One region of the Lentilactobacillus hilgardii genome, then DNA from elsewhere that is predicted to be linked to it. Evidence: predicted binding sites of a transcription regulator. Region 1 holds the regulator's gene; the other holds the start of a gene.
What was found. The regulator HrcA, encoded in region 1, represses chaperone genes, less so after heat shock. The targets are predictions, from matches to a motif close to TTAGCACTCNNNNNNNNNGAGTGCTAA.
Positions count from the first base shown of each region.

Region 2: groES (co-chaperone GroES) is a predicted target of HrcA. The motif match lies at 7,260-7,286, and genes of this name have one in related genera.

Region 1 is NZ_CP047121.1:1,541,145-1,556,890, forward strand. Features, by position in the region: gene rnpM (RNase P modulator RnpM) at 1-38, shown strand, start outside; gene GQR93_RS07200 (L7Ae/L30e/S12e/Gadd45 family ribosomal protein) at 28-345, shown strand; gene infB (translation initiation factor IF-2) at 350-2,866, shown strand; gene rbfA (30S ribosome-binding factor RbfA) at 2,934-3,284, shown strand; gene truB (tRNA pseudouridine(55) synthase TruB) at 3,381-4,292, shown strand; gene ribF (riboflavin biosynthesis protein RibF) at 4,310-5,266, shown strand; gene hrcA (heat-inducible transcriptional repressor HrcA) at 5,392-6,429, shown strand; gene grpE (nucleotide exchange factor GrpE) at 6,448-7,068, shown strand; gene dnaK (molecular chaperone DnaK) at 7,095-8,981, shown strand; gene dnaJ (molecular chaperone DnaJ) at 9,089-10,234, shown strand; gene lepA (translation elongation factor 4) at 10,445-12,283, shown strand; gene GQR93_RS07250 (hypothetical protein) at 12,657-13,091, opposite strand; gene GQR93_RS07255 (hypothetical protein) at 13,425-13,847, opposite strand; gene GQR93_RS07260 (hypothetical protein) at 14,100-14,447, shown strand; gene prmA (50S ribosomal protein L11 methyltransferase) at 14,497-15,459, shown strand; gene GQR93_RS07270 (16S rRNA (uracil(1498)-N(3))-methyltransferase) at 15,459-15,746, shown strand, end outside.
Region 2 is NZ_CP047121.1:1,967,735-1,983,480, forward strand. Features, by position in the region: gene GQR93_RS09250 (MFS transporter) at 1-414, shown strand, start outside; gene GQR93_RS09255 (IS110 family RNA-guided transposase) at 884-2,053, shown strand; gene GQR93_RS09260 (transposase) at 2,273-2,521, shown strand; partial or broken gene GQR93_RS09265 (APC family permease) at 3,222-5,065, opposite strand; gene groL (chaperonin GroEL) at 5,253-6,869, opposite strand; gene groES (co-chaperone GroES) at 6,940-7,224, opposite strand; gene GQR93_RS09280 (redox-sensing transcriptional repressor Rex) at 7,593-8,225, opposite strand; gene GQR93_RS09285 (ABC-F family ATP-binding cassette domain-containing protein) at 8,449-10,395, shown strand; gene tsaD (tRNA (adenosine(37)-N6)-threonylcarbamoyltransferase complex transferase subunit TsaD) at 10,505-11,548, opposite strand; gene rimI (ribosomal protein S18-alanine N-acetyltransferase) at 11,554-12,129, opposite strand; gene tsaB (tRNA (adenosine(37)-N6)-threonylcarbamoyltransferase complex dimerization subunit type 1 TsaB) at 12,113-12,835, opposite strand; gene GQR93_RS09305 (acyl-[acyl-carrier-protein] thioesterase) at 12,816-13,610, opposite strand; gene rsmI (16S rRNA (cytidine(1402)-2'-O)-methyltransferase) at 13,746-14,627, opposite strand; gene GQR93_RS09315 (DNA replication initiation control protein YabA) at 14,635-14,967, opposite strand; gene holB (DNA polymerase III subunit delta') at 14,990-15,746, opposite strand, start outside.

The DNA of each region.
Region 1 (15,746 bases):
AGCAGGCTCGAAAAGAGTTGTTTGAGAATGGAAAATAATCAAGCAATCCTTAATTTTCTCGGAATTGCCAAGCGAGCAAACAAGATTGTATCCGGTGAGAATACGCTTTTATCTGAAATAAGAAACGGAAAGGTCCATTTCTTATTTATTGCATCGGATACCGGACCGTCTACAAGCAAGAAATTTCTTGATAAGTCAAATTACTATCACGTATCTGTCAATACAATGTACACTAAAGAGGTATTAAGTAACGCTATCGGAATGAAAAGAACCATTATCGGAATTAAAGACCAGGGAATTTCAAAAAAAATGATTGAATTAACAAATAGGATAAAGGGAGAGTGATTATATGGGGAAAAAGCGAATTTATGAATTAGCCAAAGAACTCAACATCTCCAGTAAAAAAATTATCGATGAGGCCAGCAAACGTGGTGTTGCTGTGAAAAACCATATGTCAACAGTTGATGCAAATCAAGAAAAACAAATTCGACAATTATTCAAAAAAAATGGTACTTCAGATAGAACACAAAACAGTCAAAGCAGCCATTCATCGGTAAGTAATGGTCGTCATACAACTCAATCCGATCGCCATAGCCATAATGCCCAGCAGGGTCAACGTTCGGAACGTTCAAATCAAACTAATCATTCTCAGGGTGAAAGTCGGAGCCAACGTGCCAATAATCATTCAGAGAATAAAAATAGTTCTTCTCAAGGAAAACGAGAGACAACCCATAATAGTGCTGGTACCAATCGTCAAAGCAGTCAAAATAATCATAGTAACAATCGTAGTCGCACTCAACGAAATAATGATTCTGGTACGCGCTCCAATAATACACAGTCTAGAACTAATAATACTGCACACACTAGTTCAGCGACTAATACAAGCAACAGTAATAGCACCAGTCGTCAGAGTCGCCCAAGTACCAATAATGCAAATCATCGCAATACTGGCAGTGGCCGGTTTGGCGGTAGCTTAAATCGCCGTAATAATAGTGGTGGTTCGAGAAAAGCTAATAAAAAACGCAATAAGAAGCAGCGTAAGCAACAAAACCAACGACTTCGTCAAGTCGAGCATCACGGGGCTCCAGAACGAAAAGCACGTCCGTTACCAACGGTTCTTGAGTACGAAGATGGTATGAATGCACAAGATCTTGGTAAAATTATGCATCGTGAGCCGGCTGAAATTGTTAAGAAGTTGTTCATGTTAGGTGTTATGGTTAACCAGAACCAGTCTTTGGATAAAGATACAATTGAAATTCTGGCTGCTGATTATGGGATTGAAGCCAAAGAAAAGATTCATGAGGATTTATCCAACCTTGATGAAATCTTTGAAAAAGAAATGAAGAATGCAAAGCATTTAGTTTCACGTCCACCAGTTGTCACAATCATGGGGCACGTTGATCATGGTAAGACAACTTTGCTGGATCATTTGCGTCATTCTCATATTACTGCCGGTGAAGCTGGTGGCATTACCCAGGCAATTGGTGCTTATCAAGTCCGTCATGGCGATAACATCATTACATTCCTTGATACACCTGGTCATGCGGCCTTCACTGAAATGAGAGCTCGTGGTGCTAATATCACTGATATCACAGTTTTAGTGGTTGCAGCTGATGACGGTGTCATGCCCCAAACAATCGAGGCGATTAACCATGCCCGTGCAGCCGAAACACCGATTATTGTCGCAATTAATAAAATTGATAAACCCGATGCTAATCCTGAACATGTAACGGAACAGTTGAGTAAATACAATTTAATCCCCGAAGACTGGGGTGGCGACACCATTTTTGTTGATATTTCGGCTAAATTTGGTAAGAATATCGACGAATTGCTCGACATGATCATTCTTGAATCGGAAATGCTTGAATTAAAAGCAGATCCTGATCAACCTGCTGTTGGTTCCGTTATTGAAGCCCGTCTTGATCAAGGACAGGGACCTGTCGCAACGTTACTTGTTCAACAAGGAACGTTGAAAGTCGGGGATCCTATTGTTGTTGGCAACACATTTGGACGAGTGAGAACAATGACTAACGAACGTGGTCGAGATCTTAAAAAAGTGACACCATCAATGCCGGTATCAATTACCGGATTGAACGATGTTCCTGAAGCAGGAGATCGATTCGTTGTCTTTTCAGATGAAAAAACTGCACGTTCTGTTGGTGAAGAACGAGCTGAAGAAGCACAGATTCAAGAACGTCGAAAGACCAACCGGGTTACGCTTGATAACTTGTTTGATTCCCTTGAAGAAGGTGAAATGAAGGAAGTTGATATCGTCATCAAGGCTGATGTTCAAGGATCTGTTGAAGCTTTGGCAAACAGTCTTAAGAAAATTGAGGTAAAGGGTGTTAAAGTCAACATCATCCATTCTGGTGTTGGTGCCATCAACGAAAGCGATGTTGCTTTAGCTGAAGCAAGTAACGCGATTATTATTGGATTTAACGTTCGTCCAACACCTCAAGCCAAGTCACAAGCAGATAGTGATCATGTTGATATTCGTCTCCATCAAGTTATTTACAATGCAATTGATGAAGTTGAATCAGCCATGAAGGGTATGCTTGCACCAACTTATAAGGAAGAAGTTACAGGTGAAGTAGAAGTTCGTGAGATTTACAAAGCTTCCAAAGTTGGTACTATTGCCGGTGGTATGGTTGTTGACGGTGTTGTTAACAAAGACAGTAAAGTTCGTTTAATCCGTGACGGTGTCGTTGTTTATACTGGAGAATTAAATAGTTTGAAACGTTTTAAAGATGATGTTAACCAGGTTAAACAAGGATTCGAACTCGGTCTTACAATTAAAGATTATAATGACATCAAGGTTGGCGATGTTATTGAAGCCTATATTATGAAAGAAGTTCCAGTTAAGTAGTTTAACTAAATGATTTTTTGGCAATAAAAGTTGTTATTTTATATTAAATGTTTGGAGGTGTATTTATATGGCTCATTATCGTGTTGGTCGTTTAGAGCAGGAAATCCAGCGTGAGGTAAATGATATTTTACTAAAACGAGTTCGGGACCCAAGAGTTCAGGGCGTCACATTGACGGGTGTTGAGGTAACTGGTGATTTACAGCAAGCCACCATTTATTACAGCATTCTTTCTGATGACAAGGCTGATGAGGAAACCACTGCAAAGGGACTTGAAAAGGCTACCGGATTGATTCGTGGTGAACTTGGCTCGCGTTTAAGCATTTATAAAACACCGGAAATCAAGTTTGAATTGGATACTTCTGTTCAGTATGGTGACAAAATCGATCGTCTCATTAATAAATTAAAGCGTGAAGATTAATAAATTTGATTTTTGACAAAGACTGCTTCAGCTACTAATGGCTGGGCAGTTTTTTTGTGATATACTTTTAGTAACTGAATTTTTTAGGAGAAGCCGATGGATGGAGTAATTGCATTATACAAAGAACGTGGTATGACGAGTCATGATTGTATTAGTCGACTACGGAAAATTTTACACACAAAAAAAATTGGGCATACTGGCACACTTGATCCTAATGTTGACGGTGTTTTGCCTATATGTATTGGACAAGCAACTAAAATTAGTGAACTGTTAATGGGATCCGGTAAGGTTTATCGTGGTTCAATCACGCTGGGAATGGCTTATGATACAGAAGACCTGGATGGACATTTAATTGCTACCAAGGCAATCGAAAGACCATTATCTTCTGAACAAATCGATGGTTTGTTACAAAAATTAACGGGTCATATTATGCAGGTGCCACCAATGTATTCAGCCGTTAAAATCAACGGTCATAAACTTTATGAATATGCTCGAAGAGGCGAAGTTATTCATCGAGAGCCACGTCCAATTTTTATTCAATCTTTCAAACAGACAAAAGTATCAAGTTTTGATGAAAAAAACCAGACTCAAACAATCTTTTTTGAGGTTGCCTGTTCAAAAGGAACGTATGTCAGAACATTAGCTGTCGATTTTGGAAAACTGATAAACACACCATCTGTGATGTCATCACTTACCCGAATCAAAAGCGGTGGTTTTGATATTTCGCAGTGTGTCACGTTGGAACAAGTTGACAAAGCCGCAGGCAGTGATACACTGTCTGACATTATTGAGCCATTATCAACCGCTCTTTCCGATTATCCTGCTTATCAGCTTGATGACAGTCGTTGGAAAATAATATCAAATGGCGGTTTTTTGGATCAAAGTATTTTACCTGACCGCGAACCTATTGTTAGATTGGTTTATCAGGGAGAAACAAAAGCACTCTATCAATTCGATGAACCCAAAAGAGTTTATCGACCTTTTAAGATGTTCTTGAAAAATAATTAACGAGGAGAAACTGCAAGATGGATATTACTAAGCTTCATTATCCTCTCGATGATGATTGCCAATTTAAGGATAAAACAGTGATTGCTATGGGATTTTTTGATGGTTTTCATAAAGGTCACCAAGCTGTTTTACAGCGGGCAAAAGAAGAAGCTCAAAAGCATGGTACCAAATTGGTTGTATTAACGTATGATCATCATCCGGCACTTGTTTATAAAAAAATGTCGTCACATGAAAAACGATATATTACACTGCTGGACTATAAGCTTAAGCTGTTTAAAGAATTTGGCGTTGACGAGGTATTACTGGTTAACTATTCTTATCAATTTCAAAGCCAATCACCTCAAGAGTTCATTCAGCACTTTTTAAGCCGTTTTAACCCCATAGCTGTGGTTGCAGGATTTGACCATACTTATGGCGGCGAACCAGCAGATAACATGGTGAACTTGCCAAAGTACGTCAATGGCGCATTTAAAGTTATCACAGTGCCGGCACTCAAGCAAAACAATCAAAAAGTGAGTTCTACTCAAATTCGCAATAATTTGGATAATGGGCATATTGAAAAGGTTAATCAATTGTTGGGTCGTCCCTTCCAGACCGAAGGTGTGATTGTTCACGGTGAGGAGCGCGGTCGGTTATTGGGCTATCCAACTGCTAATGTTGAGCATTCGGAGTATCAATGGCTTCCAACGATTGGCATTTATATTGTCACTGTTGAAATTGGCAGGAAAAAGTATCTGGGGATGGCATCGATAGGTAAGAATGTGACATTTTCTGATAATGGTCCAATGACTGTTGAAATTAATTTGATCGACTTTCATCAAAATATTTACGGTGAAGTCGTTAGAGTCAATTGGCTGTCACATGGGCGGGGAGAAATTAAATTTAAAACCGCTGACGATTTAGTTGAGCAACTTGATAGAGATGAGCAGGATACTCGCCATTATCTATCGGAACATCCAGATATCTTAAATTAGCACTATTAGCACTCAAACGAATTTATTGCTAAAAATCGTTGATAATCCCTTGACTTATAACACATGGTTTGTTAAATTATAAATGTGCCTTAGCACTCGAATACTATGAGTGCTAAAAAGAGGTGATGTTAGTGCTGACGGATAGGCAAAAAGATATTCTTAAAATAATCATTCGAGATTATACGAGGACGGGAATGCCAGTTGGTTCCAAGGCATTAGCTTCAGAATTTCCGACCCATGTTAGCTCCGCAACGGTTAGAAATGATATGGCTGCACTTGAATCAAAGGGCTTAATCACAAAAACACATTTTTCATCTGGAAGGGTTCCATCCATGCAAGGTTATCGTTATTATGTTGACAATCTTGTTCAACCGGATCCGCTGGATGATAGTGCAGAAGATTTAATCAAAAGTTCTTTTAACATTGAGTTTAACCGAATTGACGAAATCATTCAGGAATCTGCAAAGGTGTTATCCGATTTAACAAGTTATATGGCAGTCACTTTCAATCCTGAACCAGGAAATAATTTAAAATTGGGTGGCTTTCGACTTGTTAAACTGGATGATCGACAGGTAATGGCAATTATCGTTACTAATACTGGTCATGTGGTTGATAAGATTTTCCGATTAACGAATGTTTCTTCGGAACAGCTGGAAACCATTGTTAACATTATCAATTCAGAGTTAGTTGGCAAACCTATTTCTCAGGTTGCCGATAAATTAAGAATTGATATTCCAATGTTAATGACGAAGTATATTCAGACACCCCAGGGATTTTTGAAGATATTTGGTGAAATGCTTAGTGAAGCTGGTCGAGACAAGGTTCATGTCGACGGTAAACTTAACTTATTAAAGTTTGCGGAACGTCAAAACATTGACAGGTTGAAGCCTCTATACAATCTTTTGGACACCGAAGATACTGTTCAAAAAATTATTAATCCTGATTCCCACGATGTTCAAGTTCGAATTGGAAGCGAGCTAAGAAACGATTTGTTAAAAGATTATAGTATTATCACTGGGACCTATGATTTAAATGAGTATGGACACGGTGTTATCGCTGTTATTGGACCAACCAGGATGCCTTACTCAAAGATTATTGGAATCGTTGGTGCATTAAGAGAAGAACTAACCAAAAAGCTTTTAGGGTACTATGATGATAACTAATTTTAAGGAGGCGATTGTTTGGCAGATAAAAAGGATGATTCATTAAAATCAAATGAGCCAGCAGACGATTTGGCTTCTAAGAATGATCATGGGCACGAAAAAAAAGTTCAAGATGCAAAGGCAGCAAAAAAATCCGATTTTTCTAAAACTGAAAAGCATGATTCAGCAGACGAAGTTGTCAAGTTAAAGCAGACTGTAGTTAATTTGCAAAAAAAACTTGATGATATGGAAAACCGGTATTTAAGGGCCGAAGCTGATATAAAAAACATTCAAACTCATGCTAAGAAGGAACAGGCTGATTTGATTAAGTATGATGGTCAGCAACTGGCACATGATATTTTGCCGATCGTTGATAACCTTCAACGCGCACTTGCAGTTGAAGCAACCGACGAGAATGGTAAACAATTAAAAAAGGGCGTTTCAATGGTATTCGAGCATTTAACTAAGGCACTGTCTGATAATGGTGTTGAGGAAATTGATGCATTGAACAAACCGTTCGATCCCAAACTTCAACAAGCGATTCAAACGACGACTGCTGATGAGAAGCATCCGGCCGATACCGTGGCGCAGGTTCTGCAAAGTGGTTACCGATTAAAAGATCGGGTTCTTCGACCAGCAATGGTTGTCGTCGCAAAATAAATCTTTAAAGAAAAAGAGGATTATTTATGGCAAGTAATAAAATTATCGGTATTGATTTAGGAACAACAAACTCTGCCGTTGCTGTATTGGAAGGCAACGAACCTAAGATTATTCCAAACCCGGAAGGTTCACGTACAACACCATCTGTCGTGGCATTTAAAGATGGCAAACCTTCTGTTGGTGAAGTTGCAAAACGTCAAGAAATTACAAATCCAAATACTGTTCACTCCATTAAGAGTCATATGGGTGAACCGGGCTATACAGTTGATGTTGATGGCAAGAAGTATACGCCACAACAAATTTCAGCAATGATTCTTCAATATATTAAAGATTTTGCTGAGGATTACATTGGTGATAAAGTTGAAAATGCTGTTATTACTGTTCCAGCTTATTTCAACGATGCTCAGCGTCAAGCAACTAAAGATGCTGGTAAAATTGCAGGTTTAACTGTTAAGCGAATCATTAACGAACCTACTGCTGCAGCTTTGGCATATGGTCTTGATAAGCAAGATAAAGATGAAAAAGTGCTTGTTTACGATTTGGGTGGTGGTACTTTTGATGTTTCCATCCTTGAATTGGGCGATGGTGTCTTTCAAGTTCTTTCCACAAATGGTGATACCCATCTTGGTGGAGATGACTTTGATCAACGCGTAATGGATTGGTTAATTGACGGATTTAAGAAAGAAAACGGTGTTGACCTTTCAAAGGATAAGATGGCTCTTCAACGTTTAAAGGATGCTGCTGAAAAGGCCAAAAAAGATCTTTCCGGTGTCACTGAATCTGAAATCAGCTTGCCATTTATTTCAGCTGGTGAGAACGGACCTTTGCATTTGCAAACAACTTTGACCAGAGCTAAATTCAATGAATTAACTTCTGACTTGGTTGCAAAAACAAAGACACCGTTTGACAATGCTTTAAAAGATGCCGGTTTGCAAGTTTCAGACATTGATCAAGTTATTTTAAATGGTGGATCAACTCGAATCCCTGCTGTTCAAGAAGCAGTTAAGTCATGGACAGGTAAGGATTCCAATCATTCAATCAACCCTGATGAAGCAGTTGCTTTAGGTGCTGCTGTCCAAGGCGGTGTCATTACTGGTGATGTTAAAGACGTTGTTTTACTTGACGTTACGCCATTGTCACTTGGTATTGAAACCATGGGTGGTGTCTTCACCAAGTTAATTGATCGTAATACCACTATTCCAACTTCCAAGTCACAAGTTTTCTCAACTGCTGCTGATAATCAACCAGCCGTTGACATTCACGTATTGCAGGGTGAACGTCCAATGGCAGCAGATGATAAAACACTTGGTCAATTTCAATTAACTGATATTCCAGCTGCTCCAAGAGGTGTTCCTCAAATTGAAGTCACATTTGATATCGATAAAAACGGTATTGTTAATGTATCTGCCAAGGATAAGGGCACAGGCAAGCAACAGAAGATTACCATTAAAGATTCCTCAGGACTTTCCGATGACGAAATTAAAAAGATGATGAATGAAGCCAAGGAAAATGAGGAAGCTGATAAGAAGCGTAAGGAAACAGTTGACTTGAATAATGAAGTTGACCAATTGATCTTCCAGACTGATAAGACGCTTAAAGAAGTTAAGGGCAAGGTCTCAGATGATGAAATCAAAAAGGCTGAAGATGCTCGTGACGCACTGAAAAAAGCAAAGGAAGACAACAATGTTGATGATATGAAAGCTAAGAAAGATGATTTGAATAAGATCGTTCAAGACTTGGCAGTAAAATTGTATCAACAACAAGCTCCTAAAGATGGTCAAGGCCAATCAACTGATGGTCAACAACAGGGTAATACCGGATCATCTAATGGTGATTCATCTGACAAAGGTAACGATGATGGAACAGTCAATGGTGACTTCCATGAAGTTCACAATGACGATGATAAAAAGTAATCTTTAGAATCGTATTAGAACAAAAGTCAAGGCCAGCTGGCTTTGGCTTTTTGTTAAAATATGGTATTCTATCAAAGTATAGATTTGATTGAAGATGGGAGTTTCTAATGGCAAATAAAGATTATTATGATATCCTCGGGGTTTCGAAAGATGCCAGTGACGATGAGATCAAACATGCCTACCGTAAATTATCAAAAAAATGGCATCCAGATATTAACAAAGCTCCGGATGCAGAAGCAAAATTTAAAGAAATTAATGAAGCATATGAGACACTAAGTGATCCACAAAAACGTGCCAATTATGATCAGTACGGTTCTGCTGACGGAGCCGCTGGTGGTTTTGGCGGTGGAGCCGGAGCAGGCGGCTTTGGTAATTTTGATTCAAGCGGTTTTGGCTTTGATGATATTTTTAGCCAATTTTTTGGTAATCGTCAACAAAGTGCCGATCCTTCTGCGCCAAGACAAGGACGTGATCTTCAATACCAAATGACTATGGAATTTGAAGATGCTATTTTTGGTAAGACAACGCGAATTAAATACAATCGTGAAGCACAATGTCACACTTGTGGTGGTACCGGTGCAAAACCAGGCACATCTCCTGTGACATGTTCTCGTTGTGGTGGTCGAGGCTTTATTGTAACCGAGACTAACACACCTCTTGGAAGGATGCAGTCTCGACAAACTTGTCCGGTTTGTCATGGTACTGGTAAAGAAATTAAGGAAAAATGTCCAACTTGTGGTGGTAGTGGCCATGTTGATGAACGCCATGAAATTGAAGTTAAGGTTCCAGCTGGAATTGATGATGGCCAACAAATGAGGTTACAAGGACAAGGGGAAGCCGGGACAAACGGCGGACCTTACGGTGACCTATACATTGTTTTCCGAGTCAAACCAAGCAAAATTTTCACTCGAGACGGGTCAACGATTTACGTCGATCAACAGATTAGCTTTGCCCGGGCTGCACTTGGCGGTAAGATCAAGGTTAAAACTGTTCATGGTGATGTTGAGCTCAAAGTTCCTGCAGGTACTCAAACCGGGACTACATTCCGTCTAAAGGGAAAAGGTGCGCCAAGATTGCGTGGGAATGGAACAGGTGACGAACGTGTGACTGTTACAGTTACGACACCTAAATCCTTAAACAAAGAGCAGAAGATTGCGATGGAAGCATTCGCAAAAGCCAGTGGTGAAAACATTGGTGGTAAGGGTGCAAGTAATTTTTTTGACAAAGTAAAGGACGCTTTTGATAAGAAATAATGATGGACATAACTGATTATTTCATTAAGCGTTTATTAATCAAATAATATGTGAAGGGACTGTTGGTAAACATGCAAACTTTGCCGCAGTCCTTTCTTTGTGATTATCATAAATATTGGCAGAAAGCTTAAATTTGTTGCGACATTCCTTCTTTTTCACTAAACTAGAGGGGATAAGATATTTTTTAGACAATGAAAGTGAGAAAACAACATGGATTTGAAAAAAATGAAGGAACATCAAAAATATATTCGCAATTTTTCCATCGTTGCTCACATCGACCATGGGAAGTCGACACTTGCTGATCGAATTCTTGAGATGACCGATACAGTTGCAAAAAGGGATATGAAAAATCAATTGTTGGACAACATGGACCTGGAACGTGAACGTGGAATTACGATTAAGCTGAATGCGGTTGAATTGACCTATCATGCTAAGGATGGCCATGATTACGAATTTCATTTAATCGATACCCCGGGACACGTTGATTTTTCATATGAAGTATCTCGAAGTTTGGCAGCTTGTGAAGGAGCTGTATTAGTAGTCGATGCGGCACAAGGAGTCGAGGCACAAACTTTGGCTAACGTTTATTTAGCAATTGATGATGATCTGGAGATTGTCCCCGTTATCAATAAAATTGATTTACCATCCGCAGAACCGGAAAAGGTCCGTAAAGAAATTGAGAATGTCATTGGCATCGATGCATCTGATGCTGTTCTTGCAAGTGCAAAAAAAGGAATTGGAATTGAAGATCTTTTGGAACAGATTGTGCATAAGATTCCCGCTCCAAGTGGCGATGTTAACGGTCCACTGAAAGCTTTGGTTTTTGATTCTGTTTATGACGATTATCGTGGCGTTGTTTTGAGTGTCCGATTATTTGAGGGGACAGTGCAGCCAGGCGATAAAATTAAAATGATGAATAGCGGTAGTGAATATGAAGTGACCGAAGTTGGTGTTAATTCTCCCAATCCCGTTAAACGAGACTATTTGATGTCCGGTGATGTTGGTTATATTACGGCAAGCATTAAGGATATTACAACGACTCGTGTTGGTGATACGGTGACGAATGCGAATGACCCAGCAGAAAAAGAATTACCGGGATATCGTGAAATGCATCCAATGGTTTATGCTGGACTTTATCCAACTGATAATGCAAAGTTCGACGATTTGAGAGAAGCACTTGAGAAGTTAAAACTTAATGATGCTGCGCTTGAATTTGAACCTGAAGTATCGCAAGCTTTGGGCTTTGGCTTCCGTTGTGGTTTCTTGGGTCTGCTTCACATGGATGTGGTGCAGGAGCGGTTGGAACGTGAATTTAATCTTGATCTCATTACCACCGCACCATCGGTTACCTATGAAGCAAAGTTAACGGATGATACTGTTAAAGAGGTTGAAAACCCATCAGAAATGCCTGATAGCTCATCAATAAAACAGATCTCAGAGCCTTACGTAAAAGCGACTATTATGGTTCCAAATGATTACGTAGGTGCCGTTATGGAGCTATGTCAGCATCGTCGAGGCATTTTCGATACCATGGAGTATCTTGACGATTATAGGGTCAACGTGGTTTATCACATGCCGCTTTCTGAAATCATTTTTGATTTCTTTGACAAACTTAAATCCGGCACACATGGTTATGCATCTTTAGACTATGAAGTTGAAGATTACCGTGCAAGTGACCTGGTAAAAATTGATATTCTTTTGAATGGTGAGAAAGTTGATGCATTAAGTTTTATTTCACATCGACAATTTGCGGCAACCCGTGCCAGGGATATCGTCGGCAGGTTGAAGAATATCATCCCGCGACAAAACTTTGAAATTCCGGTTCAAGCAGCTATTGGTGCCAAGATTATTGCCAGGACCAATATCAAAGCTTATCGAAAGGATGTCACAGCTAAGCTCTATGGTGGTGACAGAACCAGACGAATGAAGTTACTTGAAAAACAGAAAGCCGGTAAGAAGAGAATGAAGGCTGTGGGAAAAGTTGATATCCCGCAGGAAGCATTCATGGCGGTTCTTCAAACCGATGAGGAAGAAAAGGGCGATAAATAAGGGCTTTGGTTCATAAAACGCATACCAAAGTGTATCGAATTATTTGGCAGGCCTTTATTGCACTCTTCGTTTAACAGATATTAGAATTGAGATTCAATTGCGAAAGTTCACCTTGTATTGTGTGGGGGTGAACTTTTTTGGATAAGCCATATCCGGGCTTTACAATGAGCATTTTTTAACACACTACCAAAAGGGACGACGCTGATTTTTGTGTATATTTAAATTGGTAGCGGCTATTCTTCGTTTGAAAACAGACGCTTTTAGCTCCTCAAAATAAAAGATCATGATTTAAGTCTTCATTACAAGACATAAAATCATGATCAACATTTAAATGAAACAGGAAACTTAAAACTGATCAGAATAATGAATGGGTCTAAAAGGTGAGTTTTGGATCTTGTTTTGCCAATCGATCATAAATTTTTTGAAGTTTTCTGATCTCTGCCGCATCGTCTAAAATATCATCAAATAGTTGTTCAATAACGGCTGTCATTGCACGATTATCATCGACTATCTGATCCTTTCGATCTTCGGTTTCTTGAGCTTCATACAACTCTTGGAGTAAATTTGTTAATCGATGACGAAAATACGAAAGTTTCGGATCATTATCATTCTTTTTCAGCAAGTGTGCGAGGCGATAATCGAAATACCGTTCCAACTTTTCGGCAGTTCCTAATGAAAGGTTATTGATGGACCGGCTATGATTTCTTAATCGCAGAATAATTGAAGAATTCACGCCAGTCAGTTGTTCAATCTTATATGCACTCGCGTTGCTGTCTAGAACAGCCTTAATTTTTTCTGATAAGTTCATTTTTTGCCCCCTCGGATGAGTTAATTAAGGATAGCGCCTTATTAAATTTACCCCTTCAGAACGTTTAATGAGATAATGTTTTTTAAATTTTAATCTTTCTTTAATTTTAGTATATGCTAATTTTCAATAACCTGTCAAAGAATTAGATTTCAATTTTCTGACCGGTCTTTTCACCCTTTAGATGAGTCCCACTGATTGATTAAAAATCAGTTAATGTCAAAATAATGAAAGGCCATCTCACAAATAGGACGTCCAATATTGAAATTTTTAAATAGGTGCTTGAAAAATGAACACTTAACTATTAAACTATATTAACTAAAAGTAGGTATTGGATCAGCCAATTCGAAGTTCAGTGATCATTTTGGTATCAATGATCGCCTTACCATCTTTATTTTGGTGGGTTTGAACACGGTCAAGCTGGTTTTGATTAATAATAAATTGATCGAAACTGGATTTAGAGGGGACTTCTAAAACTGAACGGTCATGTGATTGTTCAAAACTTAATTGATCTAAAACTAAGTTGTCAGGGATCGCTGAAAAAATATTACCGATGGCACGTAAAGCGACCTCACCGGTTTTCAAAAGTTGTGGTTTAAGAAAATCTCTGTGAAATAATTGCGACCCTTCGAAAATGGTTTCGCTGGCATGACTTTCCAGTACTGCACGATACCGAATTTCAATGGTATCGGGACGGATTTTGTTAATAAAACGTACTTTAAACAGTTCCATTTCTTTTTCAACTCCTTTATATTTCATGATAGGTAAAAGAAATGTTTAAAGCAAGTTCGAAAATCATAATAAATATAGTTGCGTTTTCACAGATATTCTATTAATATATATATTAATTCGTTTTCCGTTCGATAAATTGTTTTGTCATCTTATGATTCAATGTTCAGAACTGAGCAATTGATTTAATGATCAAAGGATACAAAACTTAAATTTAGAATTGATAATCAAATTAATAAGGCATCTAGTAGGTGATTATCTACGTGCTTTACAGTTTAGGAGGTGTTAATTATTCTTAGTCGAACAAAGCAGTATTTACGAAAAAATGGTTATTTCTATAAGAAAGAGTACATGCGTCCGTTACTGACGCCGGATAATATCTATATTTTTCGATTTGGCCGCGACCGACTGGATAATCGGCTAATTATTCGATACAGTCATAAGTGGACTGGTAGACAGCGAATAAATGAGATTGATTTGCGTCTCCATAAGCAAAAACATCCCCGGATATTTTACAGTGAGTCAGAATTGCTTCATTATTTGGAAGAACATTTATTGAGGCATGAAGCCAAAGTACAGGCTCGAGAAGCCAAAAAATCAAAAGAAGTGACGGATGGAGCATCCAAATAGGGTGCTTTTTTCGTATCATTAATAACTTAAGGATGGCAGGAGACTATTTATGCAATGGACTGAAGTTTCGATAATCACAACAAGTGAAGCGGTTGAGGCCGTTTCAAATATTTTAATGACTTATGGCGCAACAGGGGTTTCAATTGAGGATGCAAAAGATTTTGAAAAGCTATCTACCGGTATGTATGGTCACCATGGCGGCTATATTGATTTAGAAGATGTTCCACACCTTTCCAAAGGAGCGATTGTGTCTGCTTATTATCCGGAAAGCAGACACATCGATCAGCACGCTGCGGAAATTTCATCTAAGGTACAGGGGCTCACTGAATTTGGTCTTAAATCGGCACCTGGTGAGCTTAAAATAAGCCCGGTAGTAGATGAAAATTGGAAAACTGCTTGGGAAAAATACTATCATCCATTTGCCGTGACAAGATATTTAACGGTTGTACCCAGTTGGGATGACTACAAACCAAAGAATTCATTAGAACAACTCATCCGCCTTGACCCAGGGATGGCATTTGGAACGGGGACGCACCCGACCACCCAATTGTCTTTGCAGGCTTTGGAAATGGTTCTTCGTGGTGGCGAATCAATAATTGATGTTGGAACAGGTTCGGGTGTGCTAAGTATTGCTGCCAAATTAATGGGGGCAAAAAAAATTACTGCTTATGACGTTGATGATGTGGCGGTTGAGTCCGCTAAGAAAAATATGCGTCTTAATCCTCAAGCAACTGATATTCCGGTTGCCGTTAATGATTTATTGAAGGGAATTCATACCCAGGTTGACTTAGTAGTTGCCAATATCCTTGCAGAAATTATTGTCCCTTTGGTGCCTCAAGCGTATGAAAATCTGAAGCCGGGCGGTCATTTTTTAATGTCAGGAATTATCAAAGATAAATATGGTTTGATTATAAATACGCTGAATCAATTTCATTTTAAAGTGGCTCAGTCGATGAAAATGGGGGACTGGTATGCTGTCATTGCTGAAAAAACAGTCGAAGAGGATAAATAATGCAGCATTATTTTATTAATGAGAATCTAACAAACAATCAAAGGGTGATACTTCCCCTAGAAATTGGGCATCATCTTAGTAAAGTGCTTCGCGCTGAAGTAGGGAATAAGGTTCAGTTGGTTTCAGTCACCCATCTTGTTTATCTTGCAGAAATCGGGTCAATTGATGGGCGACAGGTAACAGCGACGATTCAAAAAGAACTTCACATGAATGTTGAACTACCCGTGGAAGTCACAATCGTCAGCGGCTTGTCAAAAAAGAATAAGCCTGAGTTAATTGTCCAGAAA
Region 2 (15,746 bases), 430 kb from region 1:
ACCGGACGAAAAACCGTGTTCTTCATCACTTATATCATTCAATTGCTTTCGCTGATTGCTTTGTTGATGACGAAACCCGGCTCAATGAGCATGGCGATGATGTACATTGTTGTTATCGCAATGGCCTTCTGCTTTGGTGGTAACATTACTGTATTTCCAACTTATGTCTCCGATTACTTTGGATTAAAAAATACGTCACGCAATTATTCAATGATCTACCAAGGATTCGGAATCGGTGCCATTATCATTGGCTTCTTAATGGCTTCCGGTAATCCACTGGATCCAAAGAAAGTCACGTTATCCAATGGGGCTGTTTTAACCCAAAACTTCACTTTAACTTACTGGGTACTTCTGATTATGGTAGTTATTTCATTAGCGATTTTTGCATTTATTAAAAAACCAATTAAAAAGTAATTTATAATTAACTCAACTACTCATAGTTTCAAAAGAATTAAAATGGAATTCAATTCCTTTTTTCTCACCTAAAGTACGAAGATCCTGCCAAGTCAGCCTTAATAGCTGATTTAGCAGGATCTTTATTTTTTTACATTGTTACACAAAAGAGGACATTCCCTGTTCGTTCATTAAAAGTAACTACCAAGTGGTTACTAGGCATAAAAGATAATCATATAAAACTCTCCGAGGAGCGCTTCGCTTTTCCTCGTAACCATCAATGAAAAGAACCGTCTTCCTTTGTATAATATAGGTGAAGGCGGTTTCATTGTACATCGTTATCTTTTTGGTGCTAATAAGCCCGAATATAAAACCGATGCCCTTCGGTCCTCGAGATTAACCCATTGTTGCTTCGAGCACGCTTATAAAATTTCATTCCTCAAGGCTGTAAGGTTAACCGCCAACTTTTATTCTAAATGGAGGTGCTGACATGGATGTCATTACAGAGAAGTGTTGTGGAATCGACGTACACCAAAAACAGATCACCCTCACCACTTTAATTGGTCGAGCTGATCAAAAGCCCCGGAAGAACAGTCGGCGTTACGGAACAACATCACCCGAATTGCGTCAATGCGCGAACTGGCTGTTAGAAAAGGAAGTTGAAGTCGTCTTAATGGAAAGTACCGGTCAGTATTGGCGGCCGGTTTGGCAAATTTTGGAACCTTATGGTTTCAAAATGGTCTTATGTAACCCCAGAATTATTAAAAATATTCCGGGTAAAAAGACTGATCAAAAGGATTCGGAATGGATCGCCGAATTAGCTCGGTTGGGATTAGTCGCTGCTAGTTTTATTCCACCACGGCCAATTCAAGAATTGCGCGAATCAACTCGTACACGCAAGTCCCTAACTGAAACGGCTACGAGTATTAAAAACAAGATTCATAATATCCTTCAACGGTCAAACATTAAGTTAACGACCTATGTAACGGATATTTTTGGTAGTTCTGGCCAGAAATTGTTAGTTTTATTAATCCAAGGAAAACCGATTAACCTGCAAACAGTTTCTAAATGTATGCACGCCAAGCTAAAAGCTAAACCGGAAATGATTGTCGCTGCTTTAGACGGCAGTCTGTCTCCTAGTGATCGCCAAATTTTAAAGATTGAACTTGCATTATTGGCAGATGTTCAACAGGCAATTCATGCCTTGGAATTACTAATTGAAGAACAACTTCAACCACTTGAAGAATTGTATCTTCGGCTTCAAACCATTCCAGGGATTAGTAAACACATTGCCCAAATTGTGATCGCCGAAGTTGGGACAGATGTAAGCCCGTTTCCGACCGCTCATCATTTGGCTTCTTGGGCTGGCCTATGTCCTGGAAATTATGAATCAGCTGGCCAATCCAAAAGCAGTCACATTTTGCATGGAAATGTTTATTTGAAAACTGCCCTGGTAACCGCAGCGCTAGGTGCGAAAAGACAAACCTGCTCTGGATTAAAAGACTTTTTCTATCGTTTAAAAGGTCATATGAGTGCGCAAAAGGCAGTAGTCGCATTAGCTCATAAACTGCTTAGGATTACCTATGCCATGATTGAAACTGGTTCAAGTTATCAAGAGTATAGAAAAGACCAACGAGCGAAAGCGCTCGTTGGTCAATAAAATACTTTACCTAACTAAATTATACTAATTTTTTCGGTATTTGACTACCGTTAGGTTAGTATGTCCTTTTTTAGGTTACTTTCTTATAAAAGTTGGGGGATAGCACCAGACAAAGCGATGAGGTTATTCGTCTGAATGGTCGTTTAAGATGACTAGCCAAACTAGCATTATCTACCAAAAATCGTCTTGATGGAGGGCATTAAGAGCACAAAACTAGTCATGGATGCCCTACATGAATTAATTGACCTGTTGCCGTTTCGGACCATTCATCAATACTTTTACCGGTTTGATCAGACTGCTAGAGAATGGGACAGAGTTATCGTGACCGACATGAATTATACCTATCTTAAACTGGCTAAAATAGTATTCCCCAACACCATCCTAGTTGTGGATAAATTCCATATCATCAACGCGCTTAACCGCGTCTTTAATAAAACCGGAGTTAGATTAGTTTGCGACATCTTCTAGTGAGTTTCACGCTCAAGCGCTACTGGAAGCTACTACTGGTTTCTTCTGAACAAATGGATTTGAATATTTTCATAAATGTACCAACTTTTCTTACTGGCTCACTGCCACCGAAATCGTCCACAACCTATTTGCCCTCGACTCCGAACTGAACCAAACTTACGAGGTCCTAGATCACGTGCGAACCGCTATTCAACACGAAGACTGGGCTAATCACAATGCAACCTTCTGGAACATGGCAGGCCGTTCTAAGGAAATGGCCAACATGTCTGAATTACTTTAAACTCATCACGAAGAAATCTATCATACTTTTCACTCAGTATTCCAATAGTCTTTTATAGGGAACTAATAATAGAATCAAAGTCATTAAGCGAGCCAGCTCTAGTTACCGAAACTTCTTTCGGTTTAGAACTCCTGTATGCTTTTATAGTTAAAACAAAAAAGCCCTAATCACAAAGTGATCAGGGCTTTAATCTTCAGATTTACCAACAACAGTTGACAAACAGCCTTTATTTCATTTAATCATATTTAACTTTTAAGCATCATTTAACTTCACCATGATCAAAAAGTAAAAATAATTGTTTGTTAGATGATGTAATTACAAAGGTCCAGCCAGAATAAGAAAAAATCTCACTTCATCTTTTAATTACATTAGTATTATTTTTTGCTACGCCTAAACTTCCTATCCCCCTTGAAATTAAAGCTACTCTCTTAAGTGATAGTTGTAGGTGGAAATGATAATATTTTGACGTGAATTTAAAATTGTCCGTAATCTCAAGCTAGTTTGGTTATGCAAAAGATTTTCCCAACGATGTTTAGGCACAAATTGTGGTACCAAGACCGTCGTAGAGTAGTTTCGATCAGCCGCCCTTTTAGCGATGACATCACAGAATCGTAAAGTTGGCTGTGCGATTGAACGATAGGATGAATGGATATCAACAAATCGAACATTTGGGAATTCCTTTTTAAACTCTTCAGAAGTCTTATGCTCTTTTTCAGGGTTGGAGTCAAATGAAACATGCATGGCAATCACATAGTCACCAATTGACTGTGCGTAGCTGATCGCATTAGCGGTAACCCTGGTATAACACCACCTACCAAAACAATGACCGTAGAGCCATCGTAATGATGTGTTGCGGTGATTTGGGTATCCTCTTCAACAACCCGCAGCTGTTCGGCAACCCGCTTATAATGACGATTAATCTTGTAAAAAATTCGAAGAAGAATCGGCATCACAATTAGATATGGCCAAACATTTGGAAAACGCAGTAAAAATAAACAGGTAACTAATGCCAGCGAAATAAAAGCCCCAATAAAATTAATCACCGACTTTAATTGCCAGCTTCTTCCACGGTGACGATACCAATGAATGATCATACCGGATTGAGAAAGCGTGAATGGAATGAAAACACCAACAGCATACAACGGAATCAAAGAATTCGTTCGACCTCCGAAGATCTGAATCAGGACAATTGCTCCGACAGCCAAGGAAATAATACCATTGGAATAGCCGAGTCGATCGCCTTTATCCAGGTAAGCATGCGGCAAAAATTTGTCTTTTGCCAAATTATAAGCCAAAATTGGGAAAGCTGAAAAACCAGTATTGGCAGCAACCGCCAAAATCATGGCAGTTGAAAGCTGAAGAACATAATAAATAATCCCATGACCGAAAACAGCAACACCAATTTGTGAAAGAACCGTTTCATGACCATTTGGTACAATTCCAAGGTAGTAACTCATATAGGTAATTCCACCGAAGAAACATGCCAAAATAGTCGCCATAATTGCCAATGTTGCAGATGCATTATGACTTTTTGGCTTTTTAAAATTCGGAACCGCATTACTAATGGCTTCAACACCGGTTAATGAAGAAGAACCGGATGAGAAAGCTCTAAAGAACAGAACCAGCGTCATCCCTTCAACAGGCGCACCGATATGTGCAGCAGCATGATATTGAATATGGCCACTTAAAATATTGTAGCCACCATAAATGATCATTACCAAGATCATGACGATAAACAGATAGACCGGCAGCGTCAAAAAAGAAGCCGATTCACGGATACCACGTAAATTCAACAACATAATTCCCACAACAATTAGGCATGAAATTAACACTTGATGAGAATATAAACTGGGAATTGCCGAAGTAATCGCTTCAGTAGCGGAAGTCGTTGATACGGCAACGGTTAGCATATAGTCAACCAATAATGAACCACCGGCTACTAAACCGGCTCGTTCACCCCAATTTGTACTGGCAACAACGTAGGCCCCACCACCAGACGGATAAGCATGAATAATTTGCTGATATGATAGTGTAATTGCAGCCAATAGAACCAACACAAGCGCTGCAACCCAGATCTGATACATCAATGCAGCGGCTGATAATGTTATCAGGATGGTGGTAATTTGTTCAGTACCATAAGCGACTGACGATAGCGCGTCTGATGATAATAATGCCAAGGCCTTAAACTTTGTTAAAGCTTGGCCGCCTTCGTCAGTGGTTTTTAGCGGCTTACCAATTAAAAGCCGTTTTAAATATCGCCACATAAATAGTTACTCCTTTTATAATATTTACCATTCATGGTGAACCATAAAATAATAGTCCATCTTACCATTAAATACAAGTATTGATTATGTACATAAAATAGTCACTAATACCATACAACAACAAAAAGCGCCCGACAAGCTCGGACGCTCAATTTGTTTGTCTATAGCGACTATTTTTATCTTAAAATTACATTCCCATACCAGGTTGTGGCATTGGAGCAGCAGGTGCATCCTTCTGAGGCTCATCGGCTACAACAGCTTCAGTAGTCAAAAGCAAAGCAGATACAGAAGCAGCATTTTGAAGTGCAGAACGGGTAACTTTGGTAGGATCAACAATACCATCATCGATCATATCTTCAAACTTACCATTTGCGGCATTATAACCAATGCCAGGCTTTTCGTCTTTTAACTGTTCAACGATAACTGAACCTTCAACACCAGCGTTTTCGGCAATCTGACGAACCGGTTCTTCGAGTGCTCGACGAACAATGTTGATACCAGTTGCTTCGTCGCCATCAGCCTTAAGCTTGGCGATTTCAGGAATAACATTAATCAATGCAGTTCCACCACCAGGTACGAAGCCCTCTTCAACAGCTGCACGAGTGGCGTTCAAAGCATCTTCGATTCGGTACTTCTTTTCCTTTAATTCGGTTTCAGTAGCTGCACCGACACGAACAACGGCAACTCCACCTGACAATTTAGCAAGACGTTCCTTTAATTTGTCACGGTCAAAGTCTGATGTTGTTTTTTCGATTTGAGTCTTAATTTCTGAAACACGTTGTGAAATTTGATCTTTTGAACCTGATCCGTCAACAATTGTAGTAGAATCTTTTGTGACATTGATCTTGTTGGCTTGACCTAATTGCTCAAGCGTTGCGTCCTTTAAGTTCAATCCAAGATCGTCAGTGATGACAGTAGCACCAGTTAACATGGCAATATCTTGGAGTTGATCTTTACGACGGTCACCAAAGCCGGGAGCCTTAACAGCGACAACGTTAAAGGTACCACGCATCTTGTTCAAAACAAGTGTTGGCAATGCCTCTCCACCAATATCATCGGCAATGATCAAAAGTGAACGACCTTGTTCCACAATCTTTTGAAGAAGTGGTAAAATATCTTGAATGTTAGTAATCTTTTTATCAGTTACAAGAATGTATGGGTTATCAAGATCTGCTTCCATCTTGTCATTATCGGTAACCATGTATTGTGACATATAGCCACGATCAAATTGCATACCTTCAACAACGTCCAAGCTGGTTTCAACACCACGTGATTCCTCGATTGTGATGACACCATCATGACCAACCTTCTCCATTGCGTCGGCAATTAACTTACCGACTTCTGGATTAGCTGATGAAATTGACGCAATCTGTGCAATATCATCTTTTGTTTTAACGTCATGTGACATCTTGTGAAGTGCATCAACAGCAGTTTTAGTGGCTGTTTCGATACCACGACGAATACCAACAGGGTTAGCACCGGCAGTCACGTTCTTCATGCCTTCGTTCACGATTGCTTGTGTTAAAACAGTTGCGGTCGTTGTCCCATCACCGGCAACATCGTTAGTCTTTGAAGCAACTTCAGAAACCAACTTTGCGCCCATGTTTTCGAAATGATCAGGTAGTTCAATTGCCTTGGCGATTGTCACACCATCATTAGTAATTGTTGGTGTACCAGCTGTTTGTTCCAAAACAACATTACGACCCTTAGGACCAATTGTAGCTTTAACCGTATCTGCTAATTTATCAACACCTTTAAGCATTGCGCTGCGAGCGTCTTCAGAAAACTTAACTTGTTTAGCCATTCCAATTTTCACCTCAAAAATTTATTTTGATTAAATTATTAAATTGTTGAATCAATTATCCGCAATTCAATTATTCGACGATTGCGACGATATCTTTTTCATGCAAAACTAAATAGGATTTGTCGTTATCTTCAATTTCCGTACCAGCGTACTTATCGAACATAACCTTGTCACCCTTTTTAACAACTGGGGCAACAGTTTGACCGTTATCTAAAACGCGGCCTTCCCCAACGGCAACAATTGTACCTGTTTGAGGCTTTTTCTTAGCGTTATCAGCTAAAACAATGCCGCCAACGTTTTTTTCCTCTTCTTCTTCTCTTTCGATAATTACGCGATCTCCTAATGGTTTTAACACGTTAGTCCCTCCATTTACAACAATTTTTAGCATCATTAGCACTCATATGACAGAAGTGCTAATCACTGCTTATAATATATTATTTTTTGAGCGGAATTGCAAGGATTTTTCATAAACATTGCAATATTCAAGCGTTTTTCAATCAATGCGATCAATTCTTGTTACAATAGCGTCAGGAGATTAAAGGCCAACGTCATCATGCGCTAAATATAAAAAAAGATCAGGACGATAACTGTCTTGACCTCTTTTCTATCACTCACAAATATATTGCTGACACACAAAATAAAGAGACTCCCATTATGTTGTGAAAGTTTGTCTTTCACAACATAATAAAGATTGTCCCCTGCCACTTATGACGCTTTATATGGTTACTTGCCAAAATTCTCTATAAAATAAATCAACGTTTGCAATTCGTTAGTTAAATCAACGTTTTGAACAAGTACATCGTCAGGAACGGAAAGTCTGATTGGTGTAAAGTTTAAAATTCCCTTTACACCGCCTGCAACAGCATCATCTGTTACTGCCTGAGCTGCGCTTGAAGGAACGGTTAAAATAATCACTTGGATTTGCTGTTCCTGAAGTTGATGTGCCAGTTCTTGAATTGGATAGACTGGAACGCCGTCCTCAATCTTATTAATAATTGTATCATCAGTATCGAAGGCTGCCGAAATCCTAACATTACCATCTTTGTGAAAGTTAAAATTCAGCAGGGCGTGTCCTAAGTTGCCAACCCCAATCAATGCAACGTTGGTTAAATGTTCCTGGTTCAAGATCTGCTTAAAAAACGAAAGCAGGCTATCCACATCATAACCATATCCACGCTTCCCCAATGCACCAAAGTATGAAAAGTCACGACGGATGGTAGCAGAATCTACTTGAACAGCTTCAGCTAATTCAGTTGAAGAAATCCGACTTTTGCCTGTGTCATGTAATATATTTAAGTATCTGTAGTAAATTGGCAACCGTTTAGCGGTCGCACGTGGAATATTTTCAGCTGTCACGAAAATTTCCTCCTAAATTTCATTAATTTTGCTAACTGAGCACTTTGTGAATCTCTCTTTACTTAGTATTCTAACATAAGATACCATCTTGTGAAATACATTTCAAATATTAGCTTTGAAATTAACAAAGAAATGTCACTATTAGAGACATCATCCCATCTAAATCGCCTCAAAATCAACAATATGATAAACTTATAAGGATAAAAGAAAGGTGGCTGGATCGTTGATAATCTTACAAGCCCAAGATTTAACCAAAAGATTTAATGGTATTAACATATTCTCAAAAGTAAACTTATCAATTCAAGAAAAAAGTCGCATTGCATTAGTCGGCCGAAACGGTGCCGGCAAATCAACATTAGTTAAAATGATCATCGGCGAGCAGTCCATCGATGGCGGTCAAATAACAACAAAAAAGAATCTCACAATCGGATATTTGGCGCAAGATACGGGATTAGATTCCGATAAGGGAATTTATGAAGAAATGTCGTCAGTCTTTGCGAAACTCAAGGAACAAGAAACTAAGATTCATGAACTTGAAGCTCAAATAAGCACGCTGGATCCAAAATCGGATAGGTTTCACCAAATTTCAGCAACTTATGATACTGTTCGAGCCAATTTTGAACAGCATAATGGTTATGGCTATGATGCGGAAATACGTGGCGTTCTCCATGGCTTCGGCTTTGATAAGGACCAGTACGATAAACCGATTAATGAACTTTCAGGTGGCCAAAAAACACAATTAGCACTTGCAAAACTACTACTTGAAAAACCTGAATTGTTAATTTTAGACGAACCAACCAATCACTTGGATGTCGAAACGATTACCTGGTTGGAAAGTTATATTCAAAACTACAGCGGTTCGTTATTGATTATTTCACATGACCGATATTTTCTTGATCGTATCGTTAACGAAGTTTATGACCTGGCTAACGGTACATTAAGACATTACGCCGGAAATTACACACAGTACACCCAAAAGAAGCAACAAGAAATCTCCCTTCGCTGGAAAGAATATGAAAAGCAACAGGCTGAAATTTCCAAACTCCAAACCTTCGTTGATAAAAATATTGTGAGAGCATCTACTACAAAACAAGCCCAGGCTCGTAGAAAACAGCTTGAGAGAATGAACCGAATTGAAAAGCCAACGTCTGACGGTAAAAGTGTTCGTTTCACATTCTCACCAAAATCCAAAAGCGGTAACAACATTTTAAAGGTCACTGACGCAGCAGTTGGTTATACAAAGATTCTTTCAGAACCAGTCAACTTGGATGTCAAAAGAAATCAGGCCATTGCAATTGTCGGCCCCAATGGGGTTGGTAAGTCCACCCTTTTAAAAAGCATTCTTGGCATTATTCCCTTTTTAAAGGGTTCGGCTCAATTTGGAACCGGTGTTGACACTGGGTACTATGATCAAGAACAAGCCTCACTACACCCTTCCAAAACGGTTTTAGGCGAAGTCTGGGATGATCACCCCACTACAGCCGAAGGAGACATTAGAAGCGTTTTAGGCAGCTTCCTCTTTTCTGGAGATGACGTTGCTAAAATGGTTCACGATTTGTCCGGTGGTGAAAAAGCCCGCTTACTTTTAACAAAGTTAGCAATGCAACACAATAATTTTTTAATTCTCGATGAACCAACCAATCATTTAGACATTGATAGTCGAGAGGTTTTGGAAAAAGCGCTAAATGGTTTTGATGGTACAATTCTCTTTGTTTCCCATGACCGTTATTTTATCAACAAAGTTGCCTCATCCGTTGTTGAACTGTCACAAAGAGGAACAACCCTTTACCTTGGTGATTATGATTACTATGTTGATAAAAAAGATGAACAGCTTGCGATTAAGGAACATGAGCAGGAAAAACAGGGAACCGCTCAATTAGCCGCGCAGGCTACCACGTCAACGACTGATAAAAAGAACTATGAAGTCAATAAACAAAATCAAAAGGAAGTTCGAAAACTAAATCGCGAAGTCACCGATTTGGAATCCCAGTTAGACGAACTGTCTAAAAGTAAAAATAATATTGAAAATCAAATGGCTCAGCCAGAAGTTTTTAACGACTTAGATAAGGCGTCCGATCTTCAGAAGAAACTTGAAATGGTCGATCAGGAAATCAAAGAAACTGAAAGTAAATGGGAGCAAAAGAGTCTTCAGTTAGAAGATATTGAGTAATTCATAAAAAGGACCAACAGCAAAGTAAACCACAAAATTGGCTTACCCTGACTGTTAGTCCTTTTATATTCAAGAATATTTAATTAATTTCTATCGATCATTACCTAAATTAATTAGTTGCAGGTTCCTTAATCCATTCAAATTCCAAACTGGGATCAGCATTTAGCGTTGCATTTGTAAATACTCGATGGCGATACAACATTTCACCAGCAGCTCCAATCATAGCAGCGTTATCACCACATAATGATAGTGGTACCAACTCCAAAGAAGTTTTCGGAAATGCTTGTAGTTCTTTTTCAAGACGATTGCGCAATCCCTTATTAGCGGCAACACCACCGCCTAAAATAAGCTGCTTAACCGGATAATCTTGAAGTGCTCGTTTTGTTTTGTCAGCCAAAACGTCAATAACAGCTTGTTGAAAACTTGCTGCAAGATCATCTTTATTCAAAGTTTCATGAATTTGATCGGCATGGTGAACCGTATTAATAAAGGCACTTTTTAATCCACTAAAACTAAAATCGAAATTATCATCTTGGTCCATTGCCCTTGGGAAATGGAAAGTATCATGACCCTTATGAGCCATTTCATCGACTTGTTTTCCAGCAGGATAATTAATTCCCAAAACCCGGCCGATTTTGTCATATGCCTCGCCCGCAGCATCGTCTCGAGTCTCACCGATAATTTCAAATCGATTTTCCTTGGGCATATACACAAGCTCCGTATGACCACCTGAAACGACTAATGCCATTGCCGGAAATTCAATTGGTTCGACTAATCTTGCAGCATAAATATGACCTGCCAAGTGATTAACTGGAATCAAAGGCAGATGATGTGCCCAAGCAACCGCCTTTGCTGCTGTCACGCCAATGAGCAAAGCGCCAACCAGCCCTGGCCCATAAGTGACAGCGACTGCAGATAAATCACTATATGTGACTTTAGCCTGTGTTAACGCATCATTGATGCAGCTGGTAATTTGCTCAATATGGTGTCGGCTTGCAACTTCAGGCACAACGCCACCGAACCGTTGGTGACTTTTTATTTGGGTTGCAACAATATTCGAAAGAATTGTATCGCCATTTTCTATAACTGCAACAGACGTCTCGTCACAGCTTGTCTCAAATGAGAGAATCAGATCTTTTGCCAAAAAACTCACCTTTCCTAGCCAATTTTCGTAATGTCTAAAATCATATTCAATGCATCTTCACGATCGTTAAAATAATAATCTTTCTTTAACCCGTTGTCCACAAAACCGATGTCACGATATAATTTTTGAGCTCTGGCATTGCTGACACGAACTTCCAGCGTTACTTTATCGTATTTTAACTGTCGTGCCTTTTTGATAATTATATTCACCAAAAAATAGCCGAGCCCATGATTTTGAAAATTGGGTGCCACGGCGACATTAGTGATATGACAGTCTTTTGTATGGTCATTTAATGAACAGCCAATGAAAGCAACCAGCCAGTCATTTCGTCTTAAAACCAGATACAAACGATCACTTTTACGCATCAATTCAGTTCGAAACGCCCGCTCGTCCCATGGAGTCTGACCACCATAAACGGCTCGTTCGATTCCAAGGATTTCTGGAATGTCGGGAATCATGGCCTTTGCCAGAAAATAATTTGTACCGTTGATTTCGACATCGTGATTCTTAATGTCTAGATATCGTTCCCGGAGCTGAACCTGCTTGTTATAAAAATTTTGCTGAAACCATTCTTTAAATTTTTTCCACATAGTTACGGGTATCCTCGTTTGGATGAAGTTTTTGCCAATCAGCTTCAGCTTTGGTTAGACGCAGGTATCTCGGAACAACGGCATCAATGTCCTTCACAGGTGACAACTGTGATCCATAAAGACCAAGTCTGGCTGCATTAGGAACTGCTGTCAGTTCATCAGCTACCCTCAAAGAATCTCCAAACCGCTTCAAAAATGCCTCGGAAAAAGGTGCTGTATCCCCTACAATCATAATTGGCTGATTAACATCCGTTAGTTTTGCCAACCAGTCATTAATATTTGTATGCTGATCGGAAATAATTGAAGTCATCGTTCCGTTTTTTAGTTGATAAAGGCCTGTAAACATATTTTGATTTCGAGCATCAAAAATTGGATTGATTAAAACCCTCGGCTCTGAGATATTAAGCGCAAGTGTTAACAAACTTGAAACAGTCACCAGCTCTATATCTAAAGTGCTGGCGAGTGTTTTGGCAGCTGTCGTTGCCATTCGAATCCCCGTATAAGATCCAGGCCCTGACGCAACAACAATTCTGTTCAAGTCGTTCGGTAAGAGATCGGATTTTTGAATAAGATCTTCAATTACCGGCATTAAAAACTCCGCATGTTTTCTATGCGTCGTTAACGTTGTTTCGGCTAATAAATGATCATTATCCAGAACGGCAACGGATAATGGTCGATTCGATGTATCAATTGCTAGAATTTTCATTTTTTTCATGACCCTTTACATCGTTTTTCTTCCATAAAAATGTAGCGCTAGATGAAAGTACATCGTTAGAAAAAATTTCATGAACTGTTTTAATCTTATCGCTATCTTTAGACTCAACAGCTACCGAGCTGGTAACCCAATTGCCATATTTAACCTCATTTTCGAAACGAATATCAATCTGTTCCGGAACGTGGGACACAAGAAAGTCAAGTGGCAGAACGTCAGTCATCCACTCAAGATAATGAGCGTTATTCACATGACCATTAAAGTCAATGTCACTGGCCCTAACCTGATATTTTTTTGAGGAAACTTCAGCACTGTCAGCTATTCGACTTGGCCGTGGCAATCTCGGTACCCGACGCACTTTTTCGGACTGGTAGGGCTCAATAATCGTTTGAGGAATCTCTGTAATCTTTCGGGCTCTCTCATCCATTAAAACCCATATACTGTCTACCTTTACAAGCTCATTTCCCTGATCATCGTGAACCCAAAACTCACGGTAGGCAAAGAAACGGTTGTAGGAAGTCCCACGTGTTGTCATTTTAACAGTATCTTCAACTTGTGGAAGCCGGTTAATCTTAATTGAATATTGCGTGACAACCCAGCCAACACCATACTTATCAATAAGTTCCTGTTGGGCAACTCCTAATTTAGCATTTTGATGATCTGAACAGAGCATTAAAATATTAATCAACATTGTCATTGTAATGCGGTAGCTAACATCTCCTTCATAAAAGGAGATCGTATGATTTTCACTGTACTGATCTGCAGGCATTGGCACGTCTTCTTTCTAACATAATTTAAATTATAACTCTTTTATAATGGGATGGAAACTAATCAAGCCTTTAATTTATACTTTTTAATCTTAACGAATCAACAAAATGACGTCTTTCTTCTAAGTAAATAATATTCACTTAATGCCATGATATTCATTGTAAACAACTTGTTTACGTAGATTATGAGCTTTGGCAACCTTTTTGATCGATTCATTAACAGACAATCCATCCTTAATATAAATATCTACTTGTTGCGTAAGAGAAAGGTTTTCCATTAGATTATCAGTCTTATTCTCCTCTAAAGGTTGCGCGTTTCCACTCACAATAATGACAAATTCTCCTCGTATAGTTGTTGAATTTGCCCATTCAATTACTTGATCAAGTGTGCCACGAATAAATTCTTCATGTTTTTTTGTCAATTCACGACATAAAGAGGCTGCTCTTAATCCACCAAATGAATTTTGAAGACTTTTTAACGTCTTTAAAAGTCGGTGAGGTGCTTCATAAAATATAAGCGTTTCCTGTCGATTAACCAACTTTGCCAGTTCATCACGCTGCTCTTTGGGTTTTCTTGAAAGAAACCCATAAAAATAAAACGGCTGAGGGGAAACACCAGAAGCAATCAAAGCTGTTATACCGGCATTAGCACCTGGCAAGGGAACGACAGTTATTTCACTTTTAATACAAGCAACCACCAACTCATGTCCTGGATCGCTAATCGAAGGCATTCCGGCATCGCTAACCTGGGCGATCGATATCCCTTTTTTTAACTTATCAATCAACTCAGGAATTCTTTGCACAGTATTATGCTCATGAAAACTAATTTGTTTGGTTTCAATTTCAAAATGGTTCAATAGCTTCTGCGTATTTCTGGTATCTTCAGCCGCAATTAAATCCACCTGTTTCATGACAGAAACAGCCCGAAATGTCATATCCTCCAAATTACCAATTGGCGTTGGTACTAAATAAAGCGTACCGTATTTACTTTTAGTATCGAAACTTCTTTGAGTTATCACTTAGTTATTAATCCCTTCGACCATAAATAATCTCCGTGCAAAAAATGCAATCTTCGCCATTTTCCCGTCGCTTGCCATAATATGAACTGCAAACATGAAACCCTTCGTTATATAATTTTTCAAGATTCTTTCGGGATTTAGATAATTCTGGTGAATTGTTACCGACTTTTTCAGTAATCTGATTAATTCTATCCCGAAGATGCTGATTTTCAATTTCTAGTTCCGCGTTCTTTTCCATTAATTCAATTAATGATTCATGCAGGTGAGAAAATTCAGCTGCGGTTGCACCCAGATGACTGTCCATTTCTTTAAGCTCATCATATAAATTTTGACTATCCAATACTATCTCACCCTTTAAAAATCTATGACTTAACAATCGTCAGCATCTTTAGTGTGACAGATTCAATAACATTTTGAAAATTCACATTTACCATCAAACTGCCTCGCGTATTTAACAGTTCCTCCAACATCGTCATTAATTGGTCACTTGACCATTCTTGGGCAGCCTGCTTTGTTTCAGAAATAATATCAGGAAATTTAGTCGTATCTTTTTTTAAAGTACCATACTTAATTTCAAGCGTTTCATCAAAAACACCAATCATCATTGATAAAGCAACCTGCTGACGTTCCTTATTTGTGATCAGAGGCATCAAGGCCATTTGGATATACGGCATGGCCATCAGATTGCCCTTCACTAAATAACCAAACCATTTGGAAACCACTTCCTGAAGTGAAGAAAACCAATTATCCGCTTGCCATCTTTTTATTTCAGATAAACTATTTGTCATCGACATTAGTAAATTTATCTGACTTGGTAAGATACCGGATTTTCGCAACTCTTGATTCATTACATCTTTCCCAATGCTCGGAAATTCAACAACTTGGGTTCTTGAAACAATCGTTGGCAAAATAAGGTTACGATTTTGACTAATCAAAAAACTGACAACATTTCCAGTAGGTTCCTCAATAAATTTAAGCAAACTATTAGCGGCACCGGTTGTCATTTTATCGGCATCTGAAATAATAAAAGCTTTTTTTGACCCTTCCATTGCGCTTTTAGTGAACTCACTCTTTACATGACGGATTTGATCAACTTTAATACTCAAACCATCCGGTTTC